DNA from 3 places in the Rhizobium sp. SYY.PMSO genome. Region 2 is predicted to be linked to each of the others. Evidence: riboswitches for the same ligand, from Rfam matches in the RefSeq annotation. Region 2 holds a riboswitch; each other region holds the start of a gene.
What was found. A riboswitch is a leader RNA that binds a small molecule or an ion and turns the genes downstream of it on or off. The one in region 2 is predicted to bind cobalamin.
Positions count from the first base shown of each region.

Region 1: it holds a riboswitch for cobalamin, as region 2 does, so the genes downstream of both, ACJJVH_RS02090 (aromatic ring-hydroxylating oxygenase subunit alpha) here and ACJJVH_RS20980 (ABC transporter substrate-binding protein) in region 2, are expected to answer to the same signal.
Region 3: it holds a riboswitch for cobalamin, as region 2 does, so the genes downstream of both, fdhA (formaldehyde dehydrogenase, glutathione-independent) here and ACJJVH_RS20980 (ABC transporter substrate-binding protein) in region 2, are expected to answer to the same signal.

Region 1 is NZ_CP177349.1:436,388-446,556, reverse strand. It holds gene ACJJVH_RS02120 (crotonase/enoyl-CoA hydratase family protein) at 1-100, opposite strand, end outside; gene ACJJVH_RS02115 (acyl-CoA dehydrogenase) at 110-1,888, opposite strand; gene ACJJVH_RS02110 (transporter) at 2,176-3,177, shown strand; gene ACJJVH_RS02105 (BA14K family protein) at 3,252-3,713, opposite strand; gene ACJJVH_RS02100 (GH25 family lysozyme) at 3,959-4,966, shown strand; gene ACJJVH_RS02095 (2Fe-2S iron-sulfur cluster-binding protein) at 5,087-6,175, opposite strand; gene ACJJVH_RS02090 (aromatic ring-hydroxylating oxygenase subunit alpha) at 6,178-7,422, opposite strand; cobalamin riboswitch at 7,520-7,725, opposite strand; gene ACJJVH_RS02085 (ACT domain-containing protein) at 7,944-8,357, opposite strand; gene ACJJVH_RS02080 (DUF6656 family protein) at 8,461-9,078, shown strand; gene ACJJVH_RS02075 (L-threonylcarbamoyladenylate synthase) at 9,137-10,111, shown strand; gene ACJJVH_RS02070 (FAD-binding oxidoreductase) at 10,145-10,169, shown strand, end outside.
Region 2 is NZ_CP177350.1:554,832-565,000, forward strand. It holds gene ACJJVH_RS20970 (HlyD family secretion protein) at 1-811, opposite strand, end outside; gene ACJJVH_RS20975 (diguanylate cyclase) at 1,485-2,579, shown strand; cobalamin riboswitch at 2,661-2,916, shown strand; gene ACJJVH_RS20980 (ABC transporter substrate-binding protein) at 3,080-4,096, shown strand; gene ACJJVH_RS20985 (FecCD family ABC transporter permease) at 4,149-5,135, shown strand; gene ACJJVH_RS20990 (ABC transporter ATP-binding protein) at 5,132-5,896, shown strand; gene ACJJVH_RS20995 (ABC transporter permease) at 6,026-7,147, opposite strand; gene ACJJVH_RS21000 (ABC transporter permease) at 7,150-8,301, opposite strand; gene ACJJVH_RS21005 (ATP-binding cassette domain-containing protein) at 8,298-10,058, opposite strand; gene ACJJVH_RS21010 (efflux RND transporter periplasmic adaptor subunit) at 10,071-10,169, opposite strand, start outside.
Region 3 is NZ_CP177350.1:704,166-714,334, reverse strand. It holds partial or broken gene ACJJVH_RS21705 (M14 family metallopeptidase) at 1-312, shown strand, start outside; gene ACJJVH_RS21700 (LysR family transcriptional regulator) at 296-1,183, opposite strand; gene ACJJVH_RS21695 (YbfB/YjiJ family MFS transporter) at 1,288-2,526, shown strand; gene ACJJVH_RS21690 (glycoside hydrolase family 5 protein) at 2,628-3,893, shown strand; gene ACJJVH_RS21685 (glycosyltransferase) at 4,019-5,083, opposite strand; gene ACJJVH_RS21680 (inorganic diphosphatase) at 5,438-6,040, shown strand; gene ACJJVH_RS21675 (hypothetical protein) at 6,234-6,833, opposite strand; gene ACJJVH_RS21670 (hypothetical protein) at 7,103-7,276, shown strand; gene fdhA (formaldehyde dehydrogenase, glutathione-independent) at 7,339-8,529, opposite strand; cobalamin riboswitch at 8,754-8,958, opposite strand; gene ACJJVH_RS21660 (beta-galactosidase) at 9,093-10,169, opposite strand, start outside.

The DNA.
Region 1 (10,169 bases), on a different replicon from region 2:
TGGCGCGGGTGATGGCATTCTTCTTGTCCGGGCGATTGAACCGGATGATCTGGATATGCGGGGCGCTTTCGGAACGTTCGACAAGGATATGATCGGTCATGGCTTCTCCTCAATCAAGTGCGACGCGTGCGGCTTCAAGACTGGACGCCCCTGCGACGACACGATCGGAGAGGGCGGCGGCTTCGGCCAGAAGGTTCTCCGCAGCAAAGCGGCATAGCGCGATGCGCCTGCCCCCTTCGCCGTCGCCGGTATCGGCGAGGCTGCCCTTGGCCAGATAGGATCCCGTCAGCACAAGGCCGAAGAGCCGCTGATAAGGCGTCGCACCCGCCAGCGCCTCGGCGACGGCGCCTTCCGCCTGTTTCGACAGAAGCCACTCGCTTGCCTTTTCCAGATCGGCAATGGCCGCCTCCAGCCGTGGCGCCGTCTCTCCGAAGCCATCGAGATTGGACTTGGCGACGGCTTCGGCGATCTCGCGAAGCTCGGCAATGAAGCCGCGCAGATGGTCGCCGTTGGCGATCGTCAGCTTGCGTGTCACCAGATCGATGGCCTGGATACCGTTGGTGCCTTCGTAGATCGGCGCGATGCGCGCGTCCCTCAGCAGGCGTGCGGCACCCGTCTCCTCGATGAAGCCCATGCCGCCATGGACCTGAATTCCGAGCGAGGCGACATCGACGCCGGCATCGGTGGAAAAGGACTTGGCGATCGGCGTCAGCAATGCGGCGCGCTCCTGCCAGTAACGGCCCTTCTGCGGATCGCGATGCGACATGTCGAGCGCCTCGGCGCAAGCATAGCAGATCGCGCGCGAGCCCTGTGTCAGCGCCTTCATGGTCAGCAGCATGCGCGCGACATCGGGATGTTCGATGATCGGGCTCATACCGGACGCCGTCGTGCCGGGCGCACGGCCCTGCGTGCGTTCCCTGGCGTAGGCGATGGCCTTTTGGGTCGCGGCCTCGGCAATCGCCACGCCCTGGATACCAACGGCCAGACGGGCATTGTTCATCATCGTGAACATGCAGGCGAGGCCCTTGTTCTCCTCGCCGACAAGCCAGGCGACGGCGCCTTTGTCTGCTCCGTACTTGCCATCGCCATAGATCATCGTGCAGGTCGGCGAACCGTGGATACCGAGCTTGTGTTCGAGCGAATGGGCGAAATAGTCGTTGCGCGCACCGAGCGAGCCATCGTCGTTCACGAGAAATTTCGGCACGAGGAACAGCGAAATGCCACGGGTGCCGGCGGGCGCATCCGGCAGACGTGCGAGAACGAAATGAACGATGTTCTCGGCCGCTTCATGATCGCCCCAGGTGATGAAGATCTTCTGGCCGAAGAGGCGATAGGTGCCGTCGTCACGGCGTTCGGCGCGCGTCCGCAGCGCCCCGACATCCGAGCCGGCGTGCGGCTCCGTCAGGTTCATGGTGCCGGACCACTCGCCGGAAACGAGCTTTGCCAGATATTTCGTCTTGAGATCGTCGCTGCCATGCGCAATCAGCGCCTCGACCGCCCCCATGGTGAGCGTCGGGGCCAGGCCGAATGCCATGGAAGCGGAATTCCACATTTCCAGCGTCGCGATATTCAGCATATGCGGCAGGCCCTGTCCGCCGAATTCCTCCGGCGCGGTCAAGCCGTTCCAGCCGCCGGCGATCCAGTCGCGATAGAGCTTCTCCCAGCCATCGGGAAGAACCACCTTGCCATCGACCAGCCTTGCACCCTGCCTGTCGCCGACTTCGGCAAGCGGCTCCATTTCCTCGCCGGCAAAGCGCCCCGCCTCCGAGAGGATGGCGTCGACGACATCGGCGCTGAGATCGCCGAGAATGCCCTCCTCCATGGCACGTCCCATGCCGGCGACGTGCTTCAGCGTGAATGCAATTTCTTCGACAGGCGCCTTGTACATGCTGCTTCCTCCGCATTGGTGGTGCCGACGGCTCGCCTCACCCGGGCTGCCGGCGATGTATTGTTACAGTTATTTTTATTTTTACGTAAGCGTCAATTTTTTCAAAAGCCCCGGTAATCACATCCACCTTGGCGTGAGCCGGTGAGGCCATGCGTCCTACGGGCGCGGCACGCTTGCCGGCATTGCTTCCGGGCTCAACATTTATTCCGTCGGAGGGTGGCCTTGCATAAACAATCGTCATGAACGAAGACTAAGGCAACTGTTCAGACAATGCGAATGATGCCGCCATGAACACGCTCACCTCGGCCAATACGATACCCGGCTTCATCTGGGCCTATCGGCTCCGTCCCGGAACAGCCAAGCCGGAACGTCTGCCTGACGATACCGATCGTTCGGCGCTTTTCGCGGAAGAGGGCTTCCTCTGGCTGCACCTCAATCTGGTGGACGCCCGTATCCCGGCTTTCCTCGAGGATGCGCCCGGGCTGAACGAAGCCGCCCGTATCGCTTTGACGACACACGAGACGCACGCGACGATCACCGTCGACGAGCAGATGCTCTTCGGCACCCTGGTCGATTTCCAGCGGGACTTCGCGCAGGACACGCGCGATATCGGCTGGCTGCACTTTGCAGTGACCGACGGCATGCTCATCACCAGCCGCCTGCAGCCGCTTCGCGGACTGGATCGGGCACGCGGGCTGGTCGAGAAGAATGCGAGCAGATTTTCCCGCCCGCTCGATATTTTCGAGCTGCTGGTGGTCGAGTTCCAGCGCACATTGATCGCCGTCGTCATCGAGATCAGCGAAGAGCTGAACGTCATCGAGGATTTCGTCCACGGAAATACGTCGCGCGACGAGCGCACGCGGCTTCCGCCCATCCGGAGGACGATCGTGCGGCTGCACCGCCACTTGCGGACGGTCCTGTCGCTGATGCGCCACGCCGCCGCCTCCGACGACGAGGAGATGCCGCTCGGCTTCGAGGATGTCGCCGGGCGTCTGACGGGCCGGCTGGAAGCGGTCGAGCACGATGTCTATGCGCTACAGGAGCGCGCCAGGCTGCTGCACGAAGAAATCGATTCGAAGCTTTCTTCCGAGATCAACCGGCACCTCTACATCCTGTCGATCATGACCGCATTCCTGCTTCCGCCAACGCTTGTGACCGGCTTCTTCGGCATGAATACATCGAGCCTGCCGCTGTCGGGCGGAACAAGCGGCACCGGATACGCCATCTGCTTCATCATCGTATCCATGCTGCTGGCATGGTGGCTCCTCAAGCGGGTCAACATCCTCTGATACCCCGCAAGGGATGAAAAAAGCCGCCCGGCGGAGGCCGGACGGCTTTTGCATCGATGATTCCTGCCATGCCCTTAGAAATAGGGCGAGTAGCACTGACGGCGCGGACCCGAATTGGGCTGGAACGTGTTGTCATAGGAGCGATAGGAACGATAACGTGCCTCGCACCATTCGATATGACGCGGGTTGATGCCGGCGCCCGGAGCAGGTGCGGGAGCGTAATAACGCGGCTGGCTGGCAATCGCCCCGCCAATGAGGGCGCCGGCGCCGAAGGCGGCCAGCGGGAACCAGTAGCCGTCGTGATAGCGATAGCCGTGGCGATAGCCCGGATAACCGCGATAGCCGCCATACCAGCCCCGGCGATAGTAACCGCCGTGATGGCGCCACTGAACCTGTTCGATGTTGGCGTCTGCGGCCTTGTCCGCGGATGCGACGGGGGCTGCGGGCATCTGCATGGCGAAAGACGGCGCAAAACTCGTCAGAGTGACGGCCGCCGTAACCGCGATGGTCGCAATTTTCGCACGGAAACCAAGCATTTTCATCTCCATTCCCTGGTTCGACTTGTGATCAAGCCTATAGCGTTTCATGTCGGGAATGCTTCCCGAGCAAGGTTTCGCTGCCTGCCTAGTCGCATATCCGAATAATCGACAAGAAACGCGGCAACACGTTATTTAGTTCCTCAAATCCCTACCAATTTAAGGAGTTATGCGGGGCTCCACGATGAATTTATAGTGATTGCATTCTTAACCCAAGATTAACCAGCAATCCTTACTATTATTTCATGAAAGGATACCGGCAGAGTACGCTCCTGATTTGCAGCATCCTGACGATCCTGGCTCTGATGGGGCCGGTCTCCAAGCTTTCGGCCGGAGAGAACCAACCCTGGACAGATCCGAAAAACGCCCTCATCGTCGATGCTTACGAGCTGAACACCATCGAGTGGAATGCGTTTCTGCAGGACAAGCGGATTGCCGGCTTCATCTCCAAGGCATCCGACGGCCTTCCTGAAAGCTTCAGTTGCACCGGCGATCATGCCGGCGACACGGTGGCCCATTGTAAGACGATGTGGCGCAAATATGCCGTCAGCCGCGAGCTGTTTCAAACCCGCCGCATGCTGGCAAAGACGAATGGCCTGTTATGGGGCGCCTATCATCTGGGACGGCCCGGCAATCCAATCGACCAGGCCAACCATTTTCTCGACTATGCCGATCCGCAACCGGACGAGCTGATGGTGCTCGACATAGACGGGATGGACACCACGCAATTCATGTCGCTCGACGATGCCCAGATTTTCGTCGCCCATATCAAGATCAGGACGGGGCGTTACCCGATCCTCTATACCAACCACAACACGGCGCAATATATCGCCGATCATCGCGGCACCTATCCGCTGCTGTCGCGGCTACCCCTCTGGTATGCCCGCTACAAGCCGGATGTGAAGGGCACGTTCCCGCTCGGCAACTGGGACAGCTATGCCATCTGGCAGTTCGTTTCATCGGACAATTGTTCCGAGAAGAGCTGCCCCTATCGGGTTCCGGGAACCTTGACCGATATCGACGTCAACGTCGTGCCCATGACGAAGATCCAGCTCGCCAAGATCTGGCCGCAGGGCGATCTCCTGCCGGCCAAGCCCCTGCCCGCGCCGGATCTGACGATCGCGCTCGCATCCATGTGCAGCGGGCCGCGGCAGCCGCTGATCTCGCTCATGATCGATACCGTCGTCACGGCGTCCACCCCGCCATCGACGAAGCCGGTCGAAATCAACGAGCTGAACTACGAGGATTTCTAGAGCAATTCCAGGAGAAGTGCGTCGCGGTTTTCCGTTCGCAATTGCGTGAAGGCAGAAGGATAGGGCATTTCCGCGGTTCGAAGAAAAGCGGAAACGCGATAGCGACAGCTCGGACTTGCTTTAGGCCTCGATCTGGACATCCGTCTTCGGGCGCGAGCAGCAGGCGAGGATATAGCCCTCGTCGATCTCGTCATCGAGGATGCCGCCATTGTGGCTCATCTCGACCTCGCCCGAAAGCTTCATCACGCGGCAGGTGCCGCAGAGGCCGGATTCGCAGGCCGCGCCGATACGCACGCCGGCGCCCCGCGCCGCCTGGAGCACGGTCTGCCCCGCCGCGCAGACGACATCCTTGCCGGCCATGGTGAAGCGGATCATCGTCGCGGCTTCCGTCGAGGCGTCGTCCGTCACTTCCGCGAGCGGCGTGGCGGCATTGGCCGGCTGGAAGCTCTCCTGATGGTAGCGTTTCATGTCGAAGCCATGGGCTTCCAGCATGGAGCGGACGGCGTCCATGAAGACCTCGGGGCCGCAGCAGAAAATCGTGCGATCCATGAAATCGGGGGCCAGCAGGCCGATCTTGGCCTTGTCGATACGGCCCTTCAGCCCCGACCAGAGATCGGTGCGGCCGCAGCCCTCGACGATGAGGCCGAGATTGAGGTTCGGCATGAAACGGGCGAGATATTCCAGCTCGGAGCGGAAGATGATGTCGGCCGGGCCGCGCGAGCAATTGATGAAGGTGATATCCGACAGCGGTGCCGTGTCGGACATATAGCGGGTCATCGACATCATCGGCGTGATGCCGGAGCCGGCAGAGACGAAGAGATATTTTTCGCCGGGATGACGGACATGGCTGAAATCGCCAAGAGGGCCGAAAGCCTTGATCCGCATGCCGGGCTTCAGGTTCTCGAACATCCAGCGCGTGCCGATGCTGTCCTTCTGCGCCTTCACCGTCACGGCCACCGAAAAGGGCCGCGACGGCGTCGACGACAGCGTATAGGTGCGCATGACCGGCTCCGGCGCCGTCGGCAGTTCCAGCGTCACGAACTGGCCCGGCAAATAGCGGAACCAGTTGTCCTTGTCGGACCCGAAGGTAAAGGTCATGACATCGGGCGCCTCCGGTGTGACCGAGAGGCATTCGAGCAGATGCTGCCTGTCGCTCCAGGGCTGCATCTGATCGAGATGGCGATGTGGAAGGGAGACGGTCATGTTCATGCTCAGGCAACCGCCGACAGCTTGGCCTGGTCGCCCTGCAGCCGGTTGATCATGAACGTCGTGTACCATTCGACGAACTGCATGACGCCGCCTTCATGGATTTCCGAATAGGGACCGGGCTCATAGGCCGGCGAGCGGATGCCGAAGGCATTTTCCTCGACGATACGGCGATCCTGATCGTTGGTTTCGGTCCAGACGTGGGTCAGCTCTTCCAGATTATAGTCGACACCTTCGACGGCATCCTTGTGGACGAGCCACTTCGTGGTGACGGCGGTTTCCTCGGCGCTGATCGGCAGGACGCGGAAGGAAATCGCGTGGTCGCCGAGCAGGTGGTTCCATGTCGTCGGGTAATGGAACAACAGCATGGTGCCGATGCCGTTGATCGTCACGTCGGACGAGAGCGGCCGCCTGACGGCGTTCCGGCCGGACATGGTGTAGCTCTCGGCCCCTTCGATCAGCGGCATGCGCGCGGTGCGGAACTGCCCATCGGGCGAGATCCTGAATTCGCTCGGCAGGCCGGCGGCTTCGCAGCGCTGCCAGTGCTCGGCGATGACCGGATCGTTCATCGCACCCTGCACGCCGGTCACGGTCGGCGCTTCCGGGAAGGTGCGGCAAAGCTCGGGGTGATTGGCCGCGCAATGATAGCATTCGCGGTTGTTTTCCCAGACGAGCTTCCAGTTGCCCTTCTCGATGATGGTGCTCTGGAAGGCAACCTTGGCTTCGCTGATGCGATGCGGCGCCATGTAGGGCTCGATCGAGGCGCGGACCGGGGCGAAATCCGGTGCGTTCTTTGCAAGGCAGATGAAGATATAGCCGGCGACGCTTTCGCAATGGACCGGCTTCAACGAATACTGGCTCTTGTCGAAATCCTCGGCCATCTGGCGGGCGAACAGCAGCGAGCCGTCGAGTTCGTAGGTCCACTGGTGATAGGGGCAGACGAGCTTTGCCGAGGAGCCGCGCTCGGTCGTGCAGACGCGCGAGCCGCGATGGCGACAGCTATTGTGGAAGGCGCGGATGACCTGGTCGCGGCCGCGAACGATGACAACGGGATAATCGCCGATCTGGACGGTGAAATAATTGCCTGCGCGCGGCACTTCGCAATCATGGCCGATGAACAGCCAGTCGCGATAGTAGATCGTCTCCATGTCGAGCTTGAAGTAGTCCGGGTCGGTGTAGAAGGGTTGCTCCAGGCTGAAACCCGGCCTGCGGTTCTTCAATTGCCGCAGAACATTGCTGTTGATATCCATTCGCCTATCCTCGCGCAGTACCGGAAGGCGAGCGGAGGACATGCGTGACCGCGTGAAGACGGCCGAAAGCAATGTCCCGACCGCCCGCCGCGGTCAGTCAATCATATGTGCCCAAGGCTGGTTTCCGGGCTCTGGAGCGGCCTTGTCACCAAGACCACATGGCACCTTCCCAGGCCGGTCCAGACCCAGTGGCTTTATTCGCCATGCCTCACTCCACCACCGTTGCGGGGGCAGCGCCGGGTTTTGACCGGCTTCCCAATTCTTCGTCTCCCTACGGACGACACCTTGAGATTGATCGCATCATAGCTCTCCGCCCGGCCGGCGGCTGCGCTGCAATGCGACATCGGCTTCGAAATTGGCGACAGGCGAAACGGGGGCACCGGACGGTTGCGAACAACGCCAATATAGAAAGATAATTCAGCCTCTTATGCGCCTGTGCGGGAAGAGGCACGCATGCGTTATCCGCACCGCATCGATGACGCTTTATTCTGATTGCGACAGTACCTTTCGACAGCCGGCGCTCAGGAGCGTGGCTGGGCGGCGGAAAGCGCCAGCAGAGCGGCCATCGCGCGGTCCGCATCGCCTGCCGGCACGAAGATATGATCGTGATAATAAGCGGCAACGACATTGGCGCTGATGCCCTCGTTTCCCAGGGCCGCGGCGAAGGCCGCCGTCAGGCCGACCGCCTCCAGCGATGAGTGGACTTGGAGCGTGATCATTCGCATCGCGGGAGCGGCCGGAAGCCCCGCCTGCCGCGCCATCTCCACCGGAAGGATCAGCGTCACGCCCTCCTTCTCGCGGAAAAGCCCGATCGGCTCCAGAAACAGGTAGCCGCCCAACGCCGAAGCCGGCACGGTGCAATAGGCGAACTCACCCTCGGCAAGATGAGGCTTCATGCTCGAAAGCAGCTGCGTGAGATCGGTAATTCCCGGCATGTTCTTCCATCTCCTCGAGGGGCCGACGGGCCGGCGCGGTTAAGCCCGGCTCAAGCTCTGTGATCTATCCTCTCGCCCAGAGAGTTTTATAGCGAGATCCGGCATGGCCAAACTCAGATATTTCGACGCTGGGAAGCCCGCCGACCCCGAACCGGCGCCGGCGGCACCGACGACGGGGCACAGCGAATTCCTGCGCACGGGCCGCATCAACCGCAACAGGGCGCATTGGCTGGCGGAAGAACGGGAATACCTCAGCCATGAACAGGTGGCCGAGCGCACGGCGCTGAAGCTCAGGGGCGCTGGAGAAAAGACCCATGACCGGCTCAACAGCTTCCACAAATCCATTCGCTTTCCCAAGCTCATCTTTCATCACACGCTGAAGGACACGCCGCATCTCGGCTATTGTCACGTCACTGCCGCGCGCACGCAGTTCGCGCAATATCAGGAAGTGAACTGGGCCTTCTATATCGCCAACTTCTTCGCCCGCATCGGCCAGGAAGAAAACTTCTTCGAGGACATCAGCCTGAAATATTCGCGGATGTATTTCGCCGTCGCCGTCCATCCGGACAAGGCGGCGGAAGACAAGAAGCTGACGATCAATCGCGACATTCGCGGCAACGGCGTGCTGTTCCACACCCACGATCCGCAGATCGCCATCCGCAACGTTCTTTTGCTCGGCGCCCGCAACGAGCAGCTTCGCGACATCATTCGCCAGCTTTGACGATTGATCCGAAAACTCGAAGGGCATAAGAACGGCCTGAACTGCAAGCAGGCAGGCCATGGCACGACACATAGATATTCTCGAACATCCGCAGACCGCGATAGACGTCGCAACGGCAACCCTTGCGGAGGGCCTGCCGATCGGCCTGCCGACGGAGACGGTCTACGGCCTTGCCGCCGACGCCACCAACCCCGCCGCCATTACCCGGATTTACGAAACGAAGGGGCGTCCGCGCTTCAATCCGCTGATCTGCCATATGAGCGATCTTGCCATGGCCGAGCGCTACGCGGTCTTCGATCCCGTCTCCCGCAAGCTCGCGGAAGCCTTCTGGCCCGGCCCGCTGACGCTGGTGCTGCCGCTCAGACCCGATAGCGGCATCCATCCGCTGGCGACTGCGGGTCTCGACACGGTCGGCATCCGCGTGCCACAGGGCTTTGCCGGCGAACTGATCCGCGCCTTCGACCGTCCCCTTGCCGCGCCGAGCGCCAATACGTCGGGCAAGATCAGCGCCACCAGCGCCGACCATGTCGATGACGATCTCGGGGAGCGAATCACGCTGATCCTCGATGCCGGCGCTTCGGTCGTCGGCGTGGAATCGACCATCGTCAAGGTCGAGGATGGCGAGCTGCGCCTCTTGCGGCCCGGCGGTCTCGCGGCAAGCGAGATCGAGCGCGTGGCCGGCAAGAAACTGAAGCGCAAAAAGAAGGCCTCAGCGGCCATCGAGGCGCCCGGTATGATGGCCTCGCATTATGCGCCGGGAGCGGCCGTACGGCTGGACGCGACGGAGGTTTCCGCAAACGAGGCGTTGATCCGCTTCGGGACGCCCGACATCGCCGGCTTGGCAAACGCCGTTGCGGTTCTGGACTTAAGCCCCGCCGGCGATCTTTCCGAAGCCGCCGCAAACCTCTTCGATTTCATGAAACGCGCCGATGCGACCGGTGCAGCGACCATCGCCTTTTCGCATATTCCCGACGAGGGCCTCGGCGAGGCCATCAACGACCGGCTGCGCCGCGCGGCCGCGCCCAGAGAATAAATCAGCCCGACACCATCAGGCAAAGGACACGCCATGAGCAGCTCCGCCCCCTCTTCCG
Region 2 (10,169 bases):
TCACCGCGATCTTCCTGTCGCCGAGCGCAGGCACGGTGACATCGAAAGCGTCGCCGACCTTCAGGCCCTTCAACAGATCTTCGCGAAGGTTGAAGGTGAACCACGGGTTTTGCAGATCGAGGAGCGAGAAGATCGGAGCGCCAGCCGCGAAATTCTCGCCGAGTTCGGCCACGCGCGTCGTTACCTGGCCGGAAATCGGCGCGACGATCCTCAATTCGTGAACGTCGGTCTGCTGCTGGTTGAGCGAAGCCCTTGCCTGCTCCACCTGCGTTGCCGCCAGCGCCTTTTCTTCCTTGCTCGCGCCGGCCACGGCCAGCTGCAGATTGGCCTCGGCCGACTCGCGCTTGCGGATGGCGGCTTCGAGGTTGCGGGCCGTCTCGTCGACGCGGGACTGTGTCGATGCTCCTGTCGTGATCAACCTTGCCTGGCGGCCCGCTTCTTCCTGATAGAGCGTGACGTCCGCGGCGGCGGCCGCAAGTTCGGCCTGTCGAGCGGCGATGGTTTCCGGCCGGGTGCTGTTGACCCTGACGAGATCGGCCTCCGCGACGGCGAGCGCTGCTTCGGACATATGGAGAGCGGCCGTCAGCTGCGGGCTTTCGAGCTCGGCGATCACTGCGCCGCGCTCGACATTATCGCCGACATCGGCGTTCAATTTCGCAACGCGGCCTGAAACGCGCGGGCTGATGTCGACTCGATTGGCGGAGACTTCGCCCTGGACGATGAGCGGCGGTGGTCTTGTGGCAAACCACAGAAGGACGCCGAGACCAGCCAGGATCAAGATGCCGATCAAAACACGAGCTGCTCGCCACATTCCGTCGTCTCCGCAATCCGTTGTCGAGGCGCATGCCTGGCGACAGCCGTTGTCCGCTATCTTCCGGGGACCGGCGGCGGCTATGCGGATGATGGAACGAGGGGGACGGTTGCCCTCTTCATATCCTCCGGACGATACCGCTCGACCATATCTCCGATGGTCATTGCCGACGGACTGTAGCAGAGGAAAATAATAAAAGCACTTGCCCCGGTTGCAGCTGGAGAATTCCGCGTGGATTGAAACGAGGCCGCTGGGAGGACGGTGTGTGTTCTCCATGCATCGGTCTCCGCCAGATGGATGCCGGATTAACTGTTTGCTCTTGACCCCGGTGTATATGGTTCCAGATAGCGCTGATTGCCTGTTCCCTTACTTGAACGGGCAGCAAGCTTTCGCTTCCTGCTCCACACGTAGTATCGTTCCTTCATGCGGCATCATATTCTCCCGGAAAGTTTGCAAGCACCATGGAATGTCAGTCCGCGTCGACGCGTCGACGGAATTCCGCTTCAACGCCCGGCCATGGAGATAACCGACATTGCAGGTGCCCCGCCGCGGACCGCCCCGGCGCCTTCCCCGCATGAGGGATTTACTGGATCATTTCATGGAGATTGCCCGGGATCTCCTGCCGGCGGCGTTCATGCGGATGCCGGCCCTCTCGTGAAGATCGGGAACGGCGATGGAAATTGATGCGCATCTGGTCTCGCTGATCCGCGTCCTGGGGCAGGTGGCCATCATCGTCTACGCCTATTCCTGGGTCATCCGGATCGTCGACCGCGGCCCTTTGAAATCTGTCGCCGTCGGGCTGCTGTTCGGGTTGATCGGCATGTTGTCGATGGCCGACCCGATCCAGTGGATGCCCGGCGTCATCCAGGACGGGCGCTCGATCCTGCTCGTTCTTGCGCCTATTTACGGTGGTCTTCTGGGAACCGTGGTCGCCGCGGCGATGATGGGCCTGTTTCGTTTCATGGTCGGCGGCGTGGGCGCCATCGGCGGTGTCGTCGGCATCTTTATCGTTGCGTTCGCGGGTTATATGCTCAGCCTCCTGCCGCGAAAATGGATCGGTACGGGGTGGAAGCGGTCGGCGTTGCTCGGCCTGGGCACCTGCACATCGCTCGTCGTTCTCGCCTTTCTGCCATGGGCGGTGGTGCGCGAGCTTCTTCTCTCGGCAACGTTGCCGACCGTGGTCGTCAATATACTCGGCGTCTTTCTTCTTTCGGATCTGCTGGGCCGGGAGCAATATCGCATCGGCATCCAGCGCGCGCTCGAGAATGAAGCGAGCCTCGACCCGCTGACAAGGCTTCCCAACCGCCGGGTCCTGCAGCGGGAAGGGGATCGCTGCTGCAAGGAAGCGGGCATCCGGCGCATCCCTTTTTCGATCATCATGCTCGATATCGATCACTTCAAGAAGATCAACGACAGCTGGGGCCATTCCTTCGGCGATACCGTGCTGGCGCGGGTGGCGGATGTCATCCGGCGGACCGTGCGCAAGACCGATATCGCCGCCCGCTATGGCGGGGAAGAAATCGTCGTTCTGCTGCCGAACACCGATCTGCGGGCAGCCGCGACGGTTGCCGAGAAAATCCGCAGGGACATCGAAGCGACCGTTTTGATGTTCGGGCAGGAGGCCATCCGCGTCACCGTCAGCATCGGGACCGCCTGCTCGCTGGAGCCGACAACCGATTTCAAGCATGTGCTTGAGACAGCCGACAAGGCTCTCTATCGGGCAAAGGCGGCCGGACGAAACCGGGTGGAGCTGGCGGACGCCGCATAGGCAGAACGTCGCTTTTCGTGACCGGCAACGGGCATTCCCGCTTTTTGCTCTCCATGCGTTCTTGACGTCGAGGGGGTCGGCGGAATAACTGAACCCGACGGTTCCCCGAGGAAGGCTTCGAGGGGATTAATAGGGAACACGGTGAGGACGACCCAGGAAGGGCCGAAACCGTGGCTGCCCCCGCAACTGTAAGCGGATTGCCGATCATCCAGGAGTGGCCACTTGCCGGCCGTCTCCGAGGGCCTTGAGCCATGCCACTGCAAGCGTGCTTGCGGGAAGGCAGATGATCGTCAGATATCCGCGAGCCAGGAGACCTGCCGTCGATCACAATCCAATCAGCCGGGCGGGGATGCCCGGAAGGGACAGAGAATGATTGACCTGAGCCTTCGACCTTATCCGACGTTTATCGGCCTTGATTGGGATCTTCGCAACCGGCGGCGGTTTTTCTCGGCGCGGTCGCGCTGACGCTGCTCCGTATTCCTATCCTATCGAGATCTCCCATGCGCCATTTTTTGACGATCGCTACATTTGCACTCGGCTTGACCGGGTTTGCCGCGTCCGGCTTCGCCGCAACGCAATATCCCCTCACCATCAACAATTGCGGCCAGAAGATCACCTTCGAGAAGGCGCCGGCCAAGATCGTTTCGATCGGGCAGGGCATGACCGAAATCCTGCTGTCGCTCGGCCTTGCCGACAAGATTGCGGGAACGGCCGTCTGGGTCGGCCCGGTCCTGCCGCAATACGCCGAAGCCAACAGCAAGATCCCGCGCCTTGCCGACAACGATCCGAGCTTTGAGTCCGTCGTCGGCAAGGAGCCGGATCTGGTCGCCGCCGAATTCGAATGGCACGTCGGCCCGCAGGGCGCCGTCGGCAAGCGTGAGCAATTTTCCGCGCTTGGCATCAACACCTATATCGCGCCGACGGATTGCGTCGCCAAGGTCAATACGGATGGCGGCGACGGCGTGCGCAAGGAGCTGTTCACGATGGATCTGGTCTACCAGGAGATCGATGAGCTCGCGCAGATCTTCGACGTCAAGGATCGCGGCGATGCGCTGATCGCCGACCTGAAGACGCGAGAAGCGAATGCGGTCGCCTCGATCGCCGGCGCGAGATCCAAGGATCTGCCGATCGTGTTCTGGTTTTCCAGCAAGGAGGTCAACGGCGATGCCTATATTGCCGGCAAGAACAGCGCGCCGGCCTATATCCTGAAGACGCTCGGCGCCAGGAATGTCGTGACGACCGAGGAGGAATGGCCGCTGGTCGGCTGGGAAACGATCGCACAGGCCAATCCGGCCGTCATCGTCATCGCGACGATGGATCGCCGCCGCTATGCGGCCGACGATCCGAAGGTGAAGCTCGACTTCCTTGAGAAGGACCCGGTCACGAGCGAGCTCGATGCCGTCAAGAACAAGCATTTCGTCATGATGGATGCGCAATCGATGAACCCGACCATCCGGACCATCGACGGCATCGAAATATTGGCCAAGGGCATCAAGTCCTTCGGCATGGCGCAGTAAATTGCGCCTGTTTTCAAGATGGCGGTCATGGTGGGCACTTCCGGTGCTTATCATGGCTGCGCTCGTGCTTCTGGCCTTCATGATCAGTCTCGCCGTGTCCATCGGCGAGATTTCGATCCCGTTGTCGACGACGGCCAAGGCCGTGTCGAACCGGCTGTTCGGGACGCAGTTCGAGCTTAGCCGGATCCATCAGGGCATCGTCTGGGATTATCGCCTCAGCCGTGCGCTGGTCGCCGCAAGCGCCGGCGCGTCGCTGGCGTTGAGCGGGGCGGTGTTGCAGGCGCTGCTTCGCAATCCGCTTGCCGAGCCCTATGTGCTCGGCATTTCCGCCGGCGCGTCCACGGGGGCGGTCTGCATCATGATCCTCGGCCTCGGTTACGGGATCGTGGGTCTTTCCACCGGCGCCTTTCTCGGCGCGGTCGCGGCTTTTCTGTTTGTCGGCCTGCTCGCGGCAGGCGTCGGCGGCACGAGCGAGCGTATCATTCTATGCGGTGTCGCCGGTTCGCAGCTTTTCAATGCGCTTACCTCCTATATCGTCACCACCTCGGCCAATGCCGAGCAGGCAAGAGGCGTCATGTTCTGGCTGCTCGGTTCCATGAGCGGCGTGCGCTGGCCGGACGTTTATCTTTCGGGGCCGGTCGCCATCCTCGGGTTTGCGGTCTGCATGGCGCATGTCCGCGTTCTCGATGCCTTTGTCTTCGGCACGGATGCCGCCGCCTCGCTCGGAATTGCCGTGCGGCGGGCCCAGATCGTCCTGCTCGGCGCGACGGCCTTCATGACGGCTGCGGTCGTCAGCATCGTCGGGTCGATCGGTTTCGTTGGCCTCGTCATTCCACATGCGGCCCGCTTTGCGGTCGGCCCGGGCCACGACCGGCTGCTGCCGGTGGCGGCGCTGAGCGGCGCCATCTTCATGGTCGGCGCGGATATCATTTCGAGGATCATCATACCCCAGCAGATCTTGCCGATCGGCGTGGTCACGGCATTGTTCGGCGCTCCGGCCTTCGCAATCATTCTCTATCGTGCCCGGAGGACGGCATGAGCATCGCAGTCGATACGGTGACATTTGCTGCCGGTAATACGTTGATCGTCAACGGCGTCAGCCTGAGGGTCGAAAAGGGCAAGGTCCTTGGCCTTCTCGGGCCGAATGGCTCCGGAAAATCCAGCCTGCTGCGGCTGATCTGCCGGTTGCGAAAGGTCAGGAGCGGCGTCATCCGGCTTGGCGGCAGCGATATCGCCTCGATCTCGCGCGGGGATATCGCCCGCCGCATCGCGCTCGTCGAACAGCAGGCGACGACCGACACCCAGGTCACGGTGATGGACGTCGTGCGCCTCGGTCGCACGCCGTATCGCGGTCCGCTGTCATCGTGGAGTGCCGGCGACGATGCCGCCGTCTCGGAAGCGCTTGCCCGCGTCGGCATGCGGGATCGCGCCGCGCAGTCATGGCAGACCCTGTCTGGCGGCGAACGGCAGCGCGTCCATATCGCCAGGGCGCTTGCCCAGACTCCGAGCGAACTGCTGCTCGACGAGCCGACCAATCATCTCGATATCCAGCATCAGCTCGACATTCTCGGTCTCGTCTCCAGGCTCGATGTGACCTCCATCGTCGCGCTGCACGATCTCAATCTGGCGGCCATGTTCTGCGACCAACTCGCCGTGTTGCAGAAAGGCGAGGTGGTCGCCGCCGGCCCGCCGGAGCAGGTCCTGACGCAGGAGCTGATCGCGCGGGTTTTCGGCGTGCGCGCGCATGTCCAGAAATCCTCCGTGCACGGTCGCTGCAACATTCAGTATATGGCGGACTGATGTCACGGCAGGCGCTCGTCAATACGGCGTCGGCGGCGGGAGCATGCAAAGGCGGAAGGCCACGCCGCGATCGTTCGGAATTGCGGAAAAACAAGTTGGTGCGGGCCTGCGATTTCATGCGGAACCGCTTCAGTTCAACCTGTGGCGGAACATCCATGCGGCGATCGGCATCGTTACTGCGGCGATGGCGACCAGCGCCAGCATGTCCGGAAGCAGCGTATCGATGCCCGCGCCTTCGAGATAGACGCTGCGGGTAATGCTGATCGCATATTTCAGCGGATTGATCATCGTCGCATATTGCAGAATTTCCGGCATGTTGTCCGTCGGCGACATCAGCCCGGACAGCAGCATGAACGGCATCAGGAAGACGAAGCACAGGATCATCGCCTGCTGCATGTTGGCCGCGATTGACGACAGAAACAGCCCGAAGCCGATGGCCGCGGCAAGGAAAAGGCTTAGCCCCAGATAAAGCGTGAGAAAGGAGCCTGCAAACGGGATATGGAACCAGAACAACGCCACCAGCAGGATCGTGGTTGCCTGCGTGATGCCGACGATCATCGACGGCACGGCCTTGCCGATCATGATCTCGGTCGGCGTGAACGGGGCGACCAGCAGCTGGTCGAAGGTTCCTTCCTCGCGTTCGCGGGCAACGGACATGGCCGTCAGCATCATCGTCATCAGCATGGTGATCGTCCCGATGAGCGAGGGCACCATGCTCCACCGCGTTTCCAGTTGCGGGTTGTACCATGCGCGGGTCGTGACCTGCACGCCGCTGCCGGTACTTCCCTTCTGCGCGAGCCAGTTTGATGCGAAGTCACTGACGATCGTATTGGCGTAGCCCTGGGCGATGCCGCTCGTGTTGGAATTCCTGCCGTCCGCGACGATCTGCACCGTGCCGGAGGTGCCGGCCTCCAGTTGTCTTTCGAAATCATGCTCGATGACGACGATCAGGAGCACCTGCTTGGTATCGAGCAGCCTGACGGCCTGGCCGGTCTGTGCCAGCGTCGCCGCCCGTTCGAAGATGCCCGATCCCTCCAGCTTCGCGACCAGGTCCCTCGATGCCGTCGTTCTGTCCTGATCGACGAGCGCATAGGGGACGGTATTGAGGTCATAGGTGGCGGCATAGCCGAAGATCAGGCATTGAAGGATGGGCGGGATGACAAGGCTTGTCCGGCTTCTCGGGTCCTTCAGGATCACGAGGAGCTCCTTGCGGATCAGGGTTGCGATGCGCAGAAGCGATGCGATCAGCATGGTCAGGCGATCCTCTTGCGCGTCATTCGCACGGCGAGAGCCAGAAGCGCCGTGGCCATGCCGGCCAGAACGGCGGCATTGGGCAGGATGACGGTCCATATATTGCCGGCGAGAAACAGGGTCTGCAGAAGGGTGACGAAATACCGGCCCGGAAAGATGTAGGTGACGATCTGCACGGCCCAGGGCATGCTCCGGGGATCGAACATGAAGCCCGAAAGCATCATGGCCGGCAGGAATGTGGCGAGCACGGTGATCTGGCTCGCGATGAACTGGCTCTTCGTGACCGAAGATATGGCCAGGCCGAGCCCGAGTGCAACCAGAAGGTAGAGCATGGATACGACGGTGAGGACCAGCAGCGATCCTCGAAGCGGGACGCCGAAGAGGAGCCTGCTGCCGACGACGCAGAGCGCGAGCCCGGCAAGCCCCAGGAGAAAATAGGGAACGGTCTTGCCGAGCAGGATTTCGCTCGAGCGAACGGGCGTCACGAACAAGGCCTCGAAAGTGCCGCGCTCCCATTCCCGCGCCATGACGAGGGCCGTAAGGAGGGCGCCGATCAAGGTCATGACGAGAACGACGAGCCCGGGCACGAGGAAATAGCTGCTGTCGTTGGCTTCGTTGAACCACAGGCGGGATTGGATCGTCACGCCGGCGCCGTTCGATATCGCACCGCGCGCCGCTTCCTTGGCGGCCCATATGCCGACCGCCGCCTGGGCATAGCTCAACGAAATGCGCGCGGTGTTCGCATCGCTGCCGTTGACGACGATCTGGACCTCACCATTGCCCGATGCCGCCTTGCGCGCGAAATCCGGGGGAATGCGCAGGATTGCCCGGACCTGCGAGGCCAGAAGCATTTCTTCGGCTTCGGCCATCGTTTTGACGGGCTTCGGCGAGAAGTAGCTGGAAAGCTCGAAGGCCGAGGCCAGTCCGCGCGCCTCGGCCGAGTTCTCTTCCATGACGATGGCGACGGGAACGTTCCTGACGTCGAGATTGATGCCGTATCCGAACAGGATCAGCAGCGCCACCGGCATGACGATGCCGATCGCAATGCTGCTCGGGTCCCTCAGGAGCTGCCACGTCTCCTTGCGGACGAGGGCGCGTATGCGGCGCAAGGCGGCGCGCAATCCCTGGCCTGGGGTGTTGACGGGCTCGTTCATGCGGCCTTCTCCGCCTGCCTGTGGCGTTCCTTCTCGACGATTGCGATGAAGGCCTCTTCCATCGTCGCCGCGGCCTCGCCGTGGGCTCCGGCATGGGCGCGTATTTCAACCGGCGTTCCCTCTGCCAGGTTCCTGCCGGCATCGAGAATGATGATGCGGTCGCAATATTCGGCTTCCTCCATGAAATGCGTGGTTACGATGACGGTCACGCCCTGCTCCGACAGCGCGGTAATGCGGCCCCAGAATTGCCGCCTCGCCAGCGGGTCGGCGCCGCTGGTTGCCTCGTCGAGGAAGAGGATGTCGGGCTCATGCAGCAGGGCGGCGGCAAGGGCAAGCCGCTGCTTGAAGCCGCCGGGAAGCTGTCCGCTGGGCAATTTCGAGAACCGGTCGAGCTCGAACTGGGTTTTCAATGCGGCGATCCTGTCCTTTCTGCGCTTGCCGCGCAGCCCATAGGCGCTTGCGAAGAATTCGAGATTCTCGTCGACGCTGAGCTGGCCGTAGAGCGAAAATTTCTGTGCGACGTAGCCCAGCCGCTGTCGCGCCCTGGCGCCCGCCGTCAACAGGTCGGAGCTGGCGACCATCAGCGTGCCGCCGCTTGCGGGAAGCAGGCCGCAAAGCATGCGGAACGTCGTGCTTTTTCCTGCCCCGTTCGGACCGAGAAGGCCATAGACTTCACCCTTGCGGACGCTGAAGCTGACATGATCGACAGCCGTGAAATCCCCAAAGGTGCGAACAAGGTCGTGAACCTGCACGACCGTTTCGACGCCATTGCCGTTGCCCGACGACGGGCCGGTATGGGTCCTGCGCTCGGCGTCGCCGGCGACCGCATCGAACAGCATCATGAAAGCATCTTCGAACCGTGGCGCCACGCTTTCGGTCTCGACCGCGGCGTCATCCAGCAATAGCGGCTCATCCTTCCGGTCGGGCTTGCGCACGATCCTGACGCGGCCGGCCTCCGGGACGGCGTCGACAATGCCCGGCAGCGCGAAAAGGCGGGCTTGCAGGGATCTTGCCGGCATGCCGTCGGGGCTTCGGACCATGAAGCAGCAGCCGTCCGCCTTTGCCGTGATCTCGGCGGGAGGCCCCTGGTCCAGGATCTTGCCGGCGTGCATGAGAACGGCGTGCTCGCAGCGTTCGGCCTCGTCGAGATAGGAGGTCGCCACGATCACCGAAAGGCCGTCTTCCTTCACCAGCCTGAACACGATTTCCCATAGTTCGCGGCGCGACAGCGGGTCGACGCCGACGGTCGGCTCGTCGAGAAGCAGCAGTTCCGGCGCCCTTACCAGCGTGCAGGCGAGGCCGAGCTTCTGCTTCATTCCGCCCGACAGCTTCCCCGCCGGCCGCTGCTTGAACCGGCCAAGCTGCGTCATCTCGAAGAGACGCGGATAGACTTCGTCGCGCTGGGATTGCGTTACTCCGTGCAGATCGGCGTAGAGATCGAGATTTTCCTGAACGCTCAGGTCTTCGTACAGGCCGAACTTCTGCGGCATGTAGCCAATCCGGTCCTGGACACCTTGAGGATCCGCGGCGATGTCGATGCCGATCACCTGCAGCTTGCCGCCGTCCGGAACGATGAGGCCGCATGCCAGGCGTAGCAATGTCGTCTTTCCGGCGCCGTCCGGGCCGACGAGCGCTGTCAGTGCGCCCTTCCTGACGTCGAGCGAGACATCGGCGAGCGCCTCCACCGTTTCTCCGGTATTTCGGCGAAACGTCTTGCGGACATTGCTTGCTATTACCGAGAGATCGCCGAGGCTCATGGAATCCTCGTTCTATTGCTGTTGCGCGGCGGGAGGATTCGCCGGCTCGCCCGGAAGCGGCCTCACGGTTGCCGGCATGCCGAGCCGCAACGCATTATCGGGGTCCTTGAC
Region 3 (10,169 bases), 150 kb from region 2:
TGGGCAACGCAGGCGGAACAGCTTCTGGACAAGGTCACGAAGCACCTCGGCACCATTCCGGGGCTTCTGGGCTACAACGACCGCCAGATCGCGCTCTATGAAATCCATGCCGGCGAAACGGGCTTCCGCATCATCAACGGCTTTCCCTGCCTCGCCGATATCGACGATCGCCATACGGTGCCGATGACATTGATTACCGAATATCCGGACGAAACCATCTACGGCGAGGCGTTTGTCGCCGGTCATACGGCCCAGATGGAAACCGTGCTTTCGGCATACCGCGCCTGGCAGGAGATCATGGCGTCGAGTTAAGCGCAACCGGCTTCGGCCGCGCCATATCGAGAAGTGCAGCCATGGCGCTGGACGTGTAGGCATCCGAACGGCGTACGAAGAGCGTTTCGACAAGGGAACGCTCGGGCGGGAGCCGGTGGATCGCCACCCTGCCCTCCCCATGGGCGGCGGCAACCACACCTTGCGGCAGAAGGGTGATACCGACGCCGGCCGATACGCAGCTGACGATCGCATCGAGGGAACCGAATTCCAGCGGCTTCGACGTAACGATGCCCATGTCGGCGAGAAGCGACTCCAGCCGCTGCCGATAGGAACATCCGATCTGGAAGACAATGCTCTTCAAATCGGCGATACCGGCCAGATCTTCCATTGCACCGACAGCGGGCGACGTAACGAGAACGAGCTCCTCCCGAAAGATCACCTCATGGTCGAGATCGGGATGGCTGACGGGACCCGCCACGAATGCGCCCTCGACCCGGCATGCGACGACATCGTCGATCAGCCTGCGGGTCGTGCCTGTCGTGACGACGAGGCGCACCTGAGGGTAAGTCTTGGCAAATCGTCCCAACAGCGGCGACAGCCGCAGCGCCGTTGTCGTCTCCAGGCTGCCGATCGCAAGCGTCCCGGCCGGAGACCCCTCGTCCTGCGCGGCTATGCGCGCATCGGCCAGGAGTTTGGCAATGCGGCCGACGAACGGCAGGATGCGCTGCCCGGCCGGCGTGATCGACACGCCCCTCGCATGCCGCTGAAACAGGCTGACGCCCAGTTCCTCTTCGAGTGCCCGGATACGTGCCGTCACATTCGATTGAACCGTATGCAGCTCCTGCGCTGCCCGGCTCATGCTCCCATGCCGCGAGACGGCCTCGAAAACCCTGAGATCGGATGCGTCCATAGTCGACATATCTCCTTTAGAGATAGCTACTCTCATAATAATTCATTTTTTATGATATAGCTTGCGGCCTATTCTCTCAAGCACCGCCCTTTGAGAGAATTGCGATGACCGACGCAGCGCCCCGTGAAATCGACCGGAACCATCATGGCAGCCAGACGGCATGGCGCGCGATCCTCTCGGCGTTCTGCGCCTGCCTGATCGGGATCGGGCTTGCCCGGTTCGCCTATACCCCGCTTCTGCCGGCTATCGTCGATGCGCATTGGTTCGAAGCCTCCGCTGCCGCCTATCTCGGCGCGGCCAACCTTTCCGGCTATCTGGCCGGCGCCTTGCTCGGGCGACCGGTCGCTGCGCGCATCTCCACCGTCCTCGCCCTTCGCATCATGATGCTGGCCGCAACCGCGGCATTCTTCGCCTGCGCTTTCCCGATCGGCTTTCCATGGTTCTTCGCGTGGCGTTTCGCGGCCGGCCTTGCCGGCGGCGCCTTGATGGTATTGGCAGCGCCGACCGTCCTGCCGCTGGTTCCGCCGCTCCGCCGGGGCCTTGCCAGCGGCGTAATCTTCATGGGCATCGGCGCCGGCGTTGCACTGTCGGGCACGCTGGTTCCCCTGCTGCTTCAACAAGGGCTACGCCAAACCTGGCTTGGCCTCGGCATCCTGTCGCTGCTGCTGACGGCCATGGCCTGGACCGGGTGGCCACATGACAATGCAAGCCGTTCGGCACCGGCGCGGCATGCCGCGCACGCGCCGAAACGCTGGACGCTGCGCGCACTCTATGTCGAATACGCGCTGAACGCCGCCGGCTGGGTGCCTCACATGATCTTCCTCGTGGATTTCGTCGCGCACGGATTGGGAAGCGGCCTGCGGGTCGGTGCGGAATACTGGGTATTGTTCGGCCTTGGCGCAACGATCGGCCCGATCCTTGCCGGTCATCTTGCGGACCGCACCGGCTTTGCCGCCGCGCTGCGCTTTGCATTTCTCCTCGAGGCTGCCGCCGTCGCCATTCCCGCTTTCGGCCTCGGGCAAGCCTGGCTCATCGTCTCGAGCCTGATCGTCGGCGCATTCGTGACCGGTACGGTTCCCCTGATGCTCGGCAGGATCGCGGAACTGCTGCCGCACCATCCGGCGCAACAGAAAACAGCCTGGAGCCTGGCGACCGTATTCTTTGCGCTGTTCCAGGCAGCCGCCGCCTATGGATTGTCCTTCGTCTTTGCCCGAACCGGCGGAAACTACTACATGCTCTTCTTCATCGGCGCCGGCGCCATGGTCCTCGCCTTGGCGATCGATCTCTGCGTCGCCGCATTCGTCCGCGCTCCACGCGAACTCCCTGAGGTTCGCGACGCGTAAAGGCGAAAGGATCATGCCGGCAAAAATTGCAGCGCGCGATTTCAGGCGCCTACGCAGCATCATGCCCACATGGCGACAAAGTTTCGGGCGACTGGAAATGCATGAGGCACTTTCCGCTGTTGCTCGCCAGCCTGTCCGTCGCCTGCCTGACCTCATTCGGGCTGCCGGCGCATGCGGAGGGATTTGTCCGCGCCGATCACCAGCAGATCGTCGATGGCAGCGGTAATCCGCTGATCCTGCGCGGCCTTGGCCTCGGAGGCTGGATGGTGCAGGAAGGTTACATGATGGGCCTTTCCAACCTGAAGGCACAGCACGTCATTCGCCACCGCATTTCCGAGATCGTCGGCAAGAAGAGGGCCGACCGGTTCTATCGGTCCTGGCGGGACAATGCCGTAACGAAGGCCGATATCGACGCGATGGCCGGATGGGGCTTCAACAGCGTGCGCCTGCCGATGCACTGGAAGCTGTTCATCAAGGACAGACGCGACAGGAATGGTTCAGGGGATATCGTCTGGAACGAGGAAGGCTTCCGGCGGATCGATGCATTGATCGGCTGGCTGAAAGCCAATCACATGCTGCTGATCCTCGATCTGCATGCAGCGCCCGGCGGCCAGGGGCACGATATCGCCATCTCCGACCGCGATCCGAACGAGCCTTCGCTCTGGGATAGCAAAAAGGACCAGGCCACGATGATCGCGCTCTGGAGCGAGATCGCACGTCGTTACAGGAATGAGACCACCATCGCCGGTTATGATCTGCTCAACGAGCCGAATTGGGGCTTTCAGGACGAGAAGGACAAGGGCGGATGCCGTGAAACCGGAAACCGGCCGCTGCGCGATATCTATCAGCGCACCATCCGCGCCGTGCGCGCCATCGACACCAAACACATGCTGATTATCGAAGGCAATTGCTGGGGCAACAATTATGCCGGCGTGCTGCCGATCGAGGACCGCAACACGACGCTCAGCTTTCACAAATACTGGACGCCGACGACACAGGAATCGATCGAGCCCTTTCTAAAGCTGCGCGAGCAATATGACATGCCGCTATGGAACGGCGAATCCGGCGAGAACAACAACGATTGGTATGCCCGCGCTGTGGCGCTGCAGGAAAGAAACGGCATCGGCTGGTCATGGTGGCCATTGAAGAAGATGGGGCCCGGCAATCCGCTCGAAATCAAGGCGAATGCCCGCTACCGGCGCCTGACCGCCTATCTTCGCGGCGAGGGCAGGAAACCTTCGGCCAGGGATGCCTTCGCGGGGTTGATGCAATTCGCCGCCGATAGCCGTTTCGCGCGGAACATCCATCATCGAGCCGTGATTGACGCATTGCTGCGCGCGCCGCACAAATCCGGCACATCCGAATAGAGCGCTTCGGCTTTCTTCGAATCGCGAAAACGCTCTATCCTTTTATTGCTGCGCAATTCCGAACGGAAAACCGCTGCGCATGTTTCCTGGATCCGGCAATCCTTGGATAAATTCCCTGCGACGCGCTAACCCATCGCATGGCGGATGGTTTTCGACAGGCGCAGCAGAAGCCGGGGCCTCGACGAGGCAACGAGCTTCCAGGATAAGACCGCCTTCGCCATTCGGCGAGGAAGAACGCCGACGGAAAGAAACCAGGCCGCCAGCATCGCGCGACGTCTTGCGGATGCATTCATCTCCAGGCTGGCGACCGCTCCGGCGGCGGCAAGGGAGAGCCTGGAATCGCTGGAGACCGGATGCCGTTCCCTGTCGATGCAAAGCGACGCCAGGCGCTCCTCCAAATGCACGGGATCGTGCAGACCGGCATCGCCGGGCACGTCCAGCCCGATCTCGGTTGCCTGATCCGACAAAGCCTCCAGCCGCCGGAAATCATGCTGTATGCGCCAGCGCGCGCGCTGACCGAGTTTCTTGGCGAAGACGGAATGATTGGCGCCATGAATGCGGTAGGCACCAAGGCAATCATCGATGGACGTCACCTCGCCATAGAGGGGCGCCACCGTGGCAAGATATCCATCGGCGCCCTGCCGAAACTCCTGCTCGGGAACGGGCATGACCTTGTCCAGTACCGAGCGCCTGAACGCCAGACCGCTCGTCACCGTCGTCTGGTAGCGACCCTTTCGCAGCAATTGGGGGGTGACATCGCCGGAATCGAACGGCAATTCCTCCGGCGGAAAGACGTCCCTTACATGCATGTCTTCATCGACGATGTGCAGCCGGAACTGAACCTGTGCCGTGTTCTCTTCCCACGCGTCGACAACCTCCGAAACAGCATTCGGATAGAGATAATCATCCGCATCGAGAAACAGCACGATCTTGCCGCGACTGGCGGCAAAGCCTGTGTTGAACGCGGCGGCATGCCCGCCATTCACCTCTCGCAGGCATGTCTTTATGCGCGACCCATAGGAGGCAACGACGTCGGCGGTTGCATCCGTCGATGCATCGTCGACAACGATGACTTCGGCGTCGCCGTAGCTTTGCTCCAGTGCGCTGTCGATGCTGCGCTTCAGGAAGTGTGCGTAGTTGTAGTTTGCAATAACGATGGAAACCGGAATACGGTCTTGAATGGAATACATCGCATTGAACCTCGCAGATATGCTTTGGTCGCGGCGAACCTTCTCATCAGGTCCTTGTGATTGAACTCGCTGCCGACAGGAGTGCGTTGCAACGCACGAGATAGCGCATCGAAAATAGTCGGGCAGCGGCTGCATGGATCATGCCGATCCGTCTTACCCTACCGAGCCTCGTCAGTTTTATGGCTTTTGAATGACCGGCTCCCATGATGTGAATGCCGGCCTTCATCGCTCCCGATGATGATCTCCCTCTGCGGGAAAGCCCGGCCATTCCCTGTGCATTCATCGATATATGTCACAAGCCCGTAACACCCCTTGATTAGGGCGATATTGTTCAACCTTGACGCGGGGGCGTGTATGAAAAAGCTTATTTCCATCGTTGCACTGACGATCCTGTCCGGCACCGTTGCCTCGGCTGCCGACTATGTATCCTATATCGACTATCCTCAGCCGAAGGACGAAAGCCGGGAATTCTACACCGCTATCGAGATCCCGGCCGGCAGCTTCACCAAATATGAGATCGACGCCAAGACCGGTCATATCGTCGTCGACCGGTTCCAGTCGATGCCGGTCGCCTATCCGGCGAACTATGGTTCCATCACCAGTTCGCTCGGCGGTGACGGCGATCCGCTCGACGCCATCGTCTATACGCGCGAACCGATCGTTCCGGGCGCTATCGTTCGCGTGCGGGCAATCGGCGTGCTGAAGATGATCGATGGCGGCGAAGTCGACGACAAGATCGTCGCAGTACCGACGACGAAGATCGACCCGACCTACGACAGCATCAGGGAAATCTCCGATCTTCCCAAGGTCGAGCAGGACCGTCTGCAGGCGTTCTTCCGCGTCTACAAGCAGCTTCCCGATGCCCGCAAGATCGTCGAGGTCGGCGGTTTCGAGAGTGCGGAAAAAGCCCGGAGCGAAGTTGCCTCCGCCATCAAGGCGTATAGCGAGAAAAAGTGAGATCGACCGAAAGGAGCGGCAAATGCCGCTCCGATCCGTTCGCTTCAGCGTAGCTGACGCCGAATTCGCGTCTCACCGTATCCGGTTTGCTTCGCCGCGACCTGGGCACTGCCAAAAACAGGTTTGGTGAAGCGACCCTTGCAACCATTCAGCAATGAGGAAATGAAGCCCGCCGAAGCGGGCTTCATCGTATTTACTCAGCTGCGTCTGCAGCCTTCGGCTTGCGGGTGCGCTTCGGCTTTGCCGCTTCTGCGGCTGCCGGCGCCGGAGTTGCTGCGGGAGCAGCCTTTGCCCGGGTGGCCTTCGGCGCAGCCTTGCCGCCTGCAGACTTGGCCGCGGTGGACTTGGCTGCTGCCGGCTTCGCTGCTGCAGGCTTGGCTTTCGCCTTGCTCTTCGAGCTAACTGTATCGTCTCCGGTCTTCGCCGCATTCAGAAGCGCGACACGACGCCGGCGGTTCTGCTCGAGAGCCTGCTGAAAGCCGACATCATTCTCAGCATGATAGGCGAGATCGTCGAGAAACTCTGCCACATCCTTGACAGCTTCGACGACGACATAGCTCAACCCATGACCGGCATTGACGGAGTCACGACCGACGGTGACGCCAAAGCCGCCGGGGACGCGCTGGAACCAGGTGGAGCGCCACTTCTTGAAGCCGGCTGCATCGCGCTCATACTCTTCCAGATATGCTTTCTGTTCGGCTACTCTTGCACGAAAGGTATCGACGACATTCCGTGCACCAGCCTTCGGCTTATCGGCCTTCTTCGAAGACCACTTATCAAGAAAGTTTGCCATTTGTCTTTTCTCTTCAGGTTAGCGTTCCTTGCCAGGCCGCCGTTGCTCAGGAAGCGATGACGGAGCTCCTCCATAGGGATGCCCGTATAAATGTAAAGGATAGATGTATAATGGCAACACCATCCGTTATTATCTGTAATAATTCGTCTTCCCGGCCGTACCGTAGCCGCTCCGGGATGCCATGGGAATGTAAATTTGTGGTTCAAATCATGAGGAAGGGCAGCGCCGTCTGCTGAACCGAGAAACCTTATTTCCGATCAGGATCTCGAATGTCGACGGACAACTGCCTCCACGGATATCTGCTTGCGATCAGCGACGGCACTGCCGGAATCTGCATGATCGGTGCTACTGATCTGACTTCGGCATCTGCATTTGCCGCCTCTTTGTTGTCCGGCAAACTCATCGCTGTTTGCCCAAACGATACCGGGAGCGAAGATATGTAATTCCGCTCCCGGTCTATGCTCACCTCAACGTCGATCTGCGATCGCGTGAGGTTCGTTTCTCCCTATGCTGCCTTCAACAGATCGCCATGCGGGTCGAGAACGAACTTCGTTGCCGCACCTTGATCGAAGCTTTCATAGCCTTGCGCCGCATCTTCGAGTGAAATGATCCTGGCGTTGACGATGTCAGCGATCGGTAGCCTGTCATGCAGGATAGCCTGCATCAGTTGCCGGTTGTACTTCAAAACCGGTGTCTGCCCGGTATGGAAGGATTGCGCCTTCGCCCAGCCGAGACCGAAGCGCAGAGACAGGCTGCCATGCTGGGCCGCGGCATCCGCTGCGCCCGGATCTTCCGTCACGTACAATCCGGGTATGCCGATCGACCCTGCTGCGCGGGTGATCTCCATCATCTGATTAAGCACGATTGCCGGCTGCTCGCCGCCGGAATGACCGCGCGCCTCGAAACCCACGGCATCGATTGCGCTGTCCACCTCGTTGGTGCCGACAACCTGCGCAATCATGTCGCCGAGACGATCGCTCTTGGAAAGATCGATAGGTTCGAAACCGACTTTGGCTGCATGCGCGAGGCGGTCCTTGTTGAAGTCGCCGATCATGACGACGGCAGCGCCCAGGATGCGGGCGGAGGCGGCAGCCGCCAGGCCGACCGGGCCGGCACCTGCGACATAGACGGTGGACCCCACGCCGACTCCCGCGCGGACCGCACCGTGAAAGCCGGTCGGCAGAATATCCGACAGCATGGTGAGATCGCGGATCTTGGCCATGGCCTTGTCGCGGTCGGGAAACTTCAGCAGGTTGAAATCCGCGTAGGGCACCGTGACGTAGCGCGCCTGACCGCCGATCCATCCGCCCATGTCGACATAGCCATAGGCGCCGCCGGCCCGCGACGGATTCACCGTAAGGCAGACGCCCGTGTCCTGCGATTTGCAGCAGCGGCAGCGACCGCAGGCGACGTTGAACGGAACCGAGACGATATCGCCGACATCGAGCATCTCGACGTCGATGCCCTTTTCGATGACCTGTCCGGTTATCTCATGCCCGAGCACGAGACCCGGCATGGCGGTCGTGCGGCCGCGCACCATATGCTGGTCGGAGCCGCAGATATTCGTGGAAATCACTTTCAGGATTACGCCATGCTCGATGCGGCGGCCATCCGGCGCCTCCAGTTTCGGATCGTCGATATCGCGAACCTCGACCTTGCCGGGTCGCATATAGACGACGCCTCTGTTCCCTGTCATGCCATCTCCTCCTTGATAGTACGCTTGATCATCGTCGCCCGGAATCCCGGGCATCTTCGGATCGGCCCGCTCCTCAACGGGCTGAACAGCAGCGAAATCAGTCCCGCGCCCGCAACTTCGGCGGCGGCCGGGCCGGCGCATGCATGACTGTTACGAAAGCTGCGAGATTGGAACCGGACCGCTTCAAGATGCCCGCATTCGCCTCCCGATCACCCGCCGTGATCAATCAAGCCTGCCGTCAAGGCTGGTTTCCGGGCTTCGGACCTGTCCGTTCGGACGCTCCCGACCACCTTCCCGGCAATTTTGCCAGTGGCATCGGTCGACAGCATTCGGTCCGCTACCGTTGCGGGGGCAGCACCGGCCTGCGACCGGTTTCCCAATTATCCCTCGGCACGATTTGCCAATGGCACCTTGAACACGGTCAGAAGATCATGCCCGGCGCCATGGCGCGCACAGGAAAACGACATCGGCGCCCTACAGGACGACATCGGACGTTTTGTCGATATTACCATAAGAATACCGTCGCACCGCGAACGGCAGGACGAGCCTGCCGTCGAGGCGCGTCACTCGGCCGTAGCGCCCTTGTCCCCATCGAGCCAGACGGCCACGCCGACAGGCGCAAGCTCACGGTTGCCGATGAGAAATTTGGCATCCCGCGCCGCGGGTACGGCCGCCACCGCGCTTCCATAGTTGAATGCGAAGTGCAGCCTTCCGCGCCGCGCAAGGCGAAGATCGCCGAGATCAGGCAGGCCGTTCACGCCAGCCCAGGCAAACGTGTCGCCCATCAGCTTCAGCAGGAATTCGTCGCGCGGCAGCGTGGCACAATAGCGCGCGACATCGTTGCCGATGACGGCGGGCGAACCCGGCCGATAGTCTCCCTGGAACGTCGCCAGCACCGTTTCCGTGGTCCGGACCGTTTCCCGCCATGTGGAGGTCTCGTGGCTCGAATTGCCATAGAGAACAGTCTCGGACTGGAACGGCGGCAAGGACTCGACGCGCGTGACGCGGAAATCCAGGAGGTCGCCAAGCACGCCCGGCGGCAGATCGGCGGGAATGTGCATATCGCGGGTCTTGCTGCCGCTGCGAGGCCCGAACAGCGCCTTGGCGCCGGAAGCCTTGAGGCGCGCAATGAAATCCGGTTCCGGGATGACGAGATCCGGCGCCAGTATCAGCTTGTATCCTTCCAGATCGGAATGCTGGCCGATGACATCGATATCCACGCCGAGACGCGAGACGGCGGAATACCAGTCGAGCGCGATGGCGGAGGCGGCATAGTCGCGGCCCTGCGGCAACGCGCGGGTGGCAAAGCGCGATTCGTAATCGAGCAGCAACGCAACGTCAGCCCTGCCGCGCGCCTCGCCCTTCGGCAACAGCTTCATCTCGGCAATGACCTGCGCGACTTCCCGGTAGCCCTGATCCTCGTCGCTGTTCGGCAGGAGAAGACCGGCGTGGAATTGCTCCTGCGCGAACGGCGCCTGCCGCCAGCGGAAATAGGACACCATGTCGATGCCGTGGGCATAGGCGAGCCACGTCCACAAGCGCACCATGCCATCGGCCGGAGACTGGTTGTGCGAGGCCCAGTTCACCGGCCCCGGCTGCTGCTCCATGACCCAGGCGCGGCCGCGGCCGACTGCCCGGTA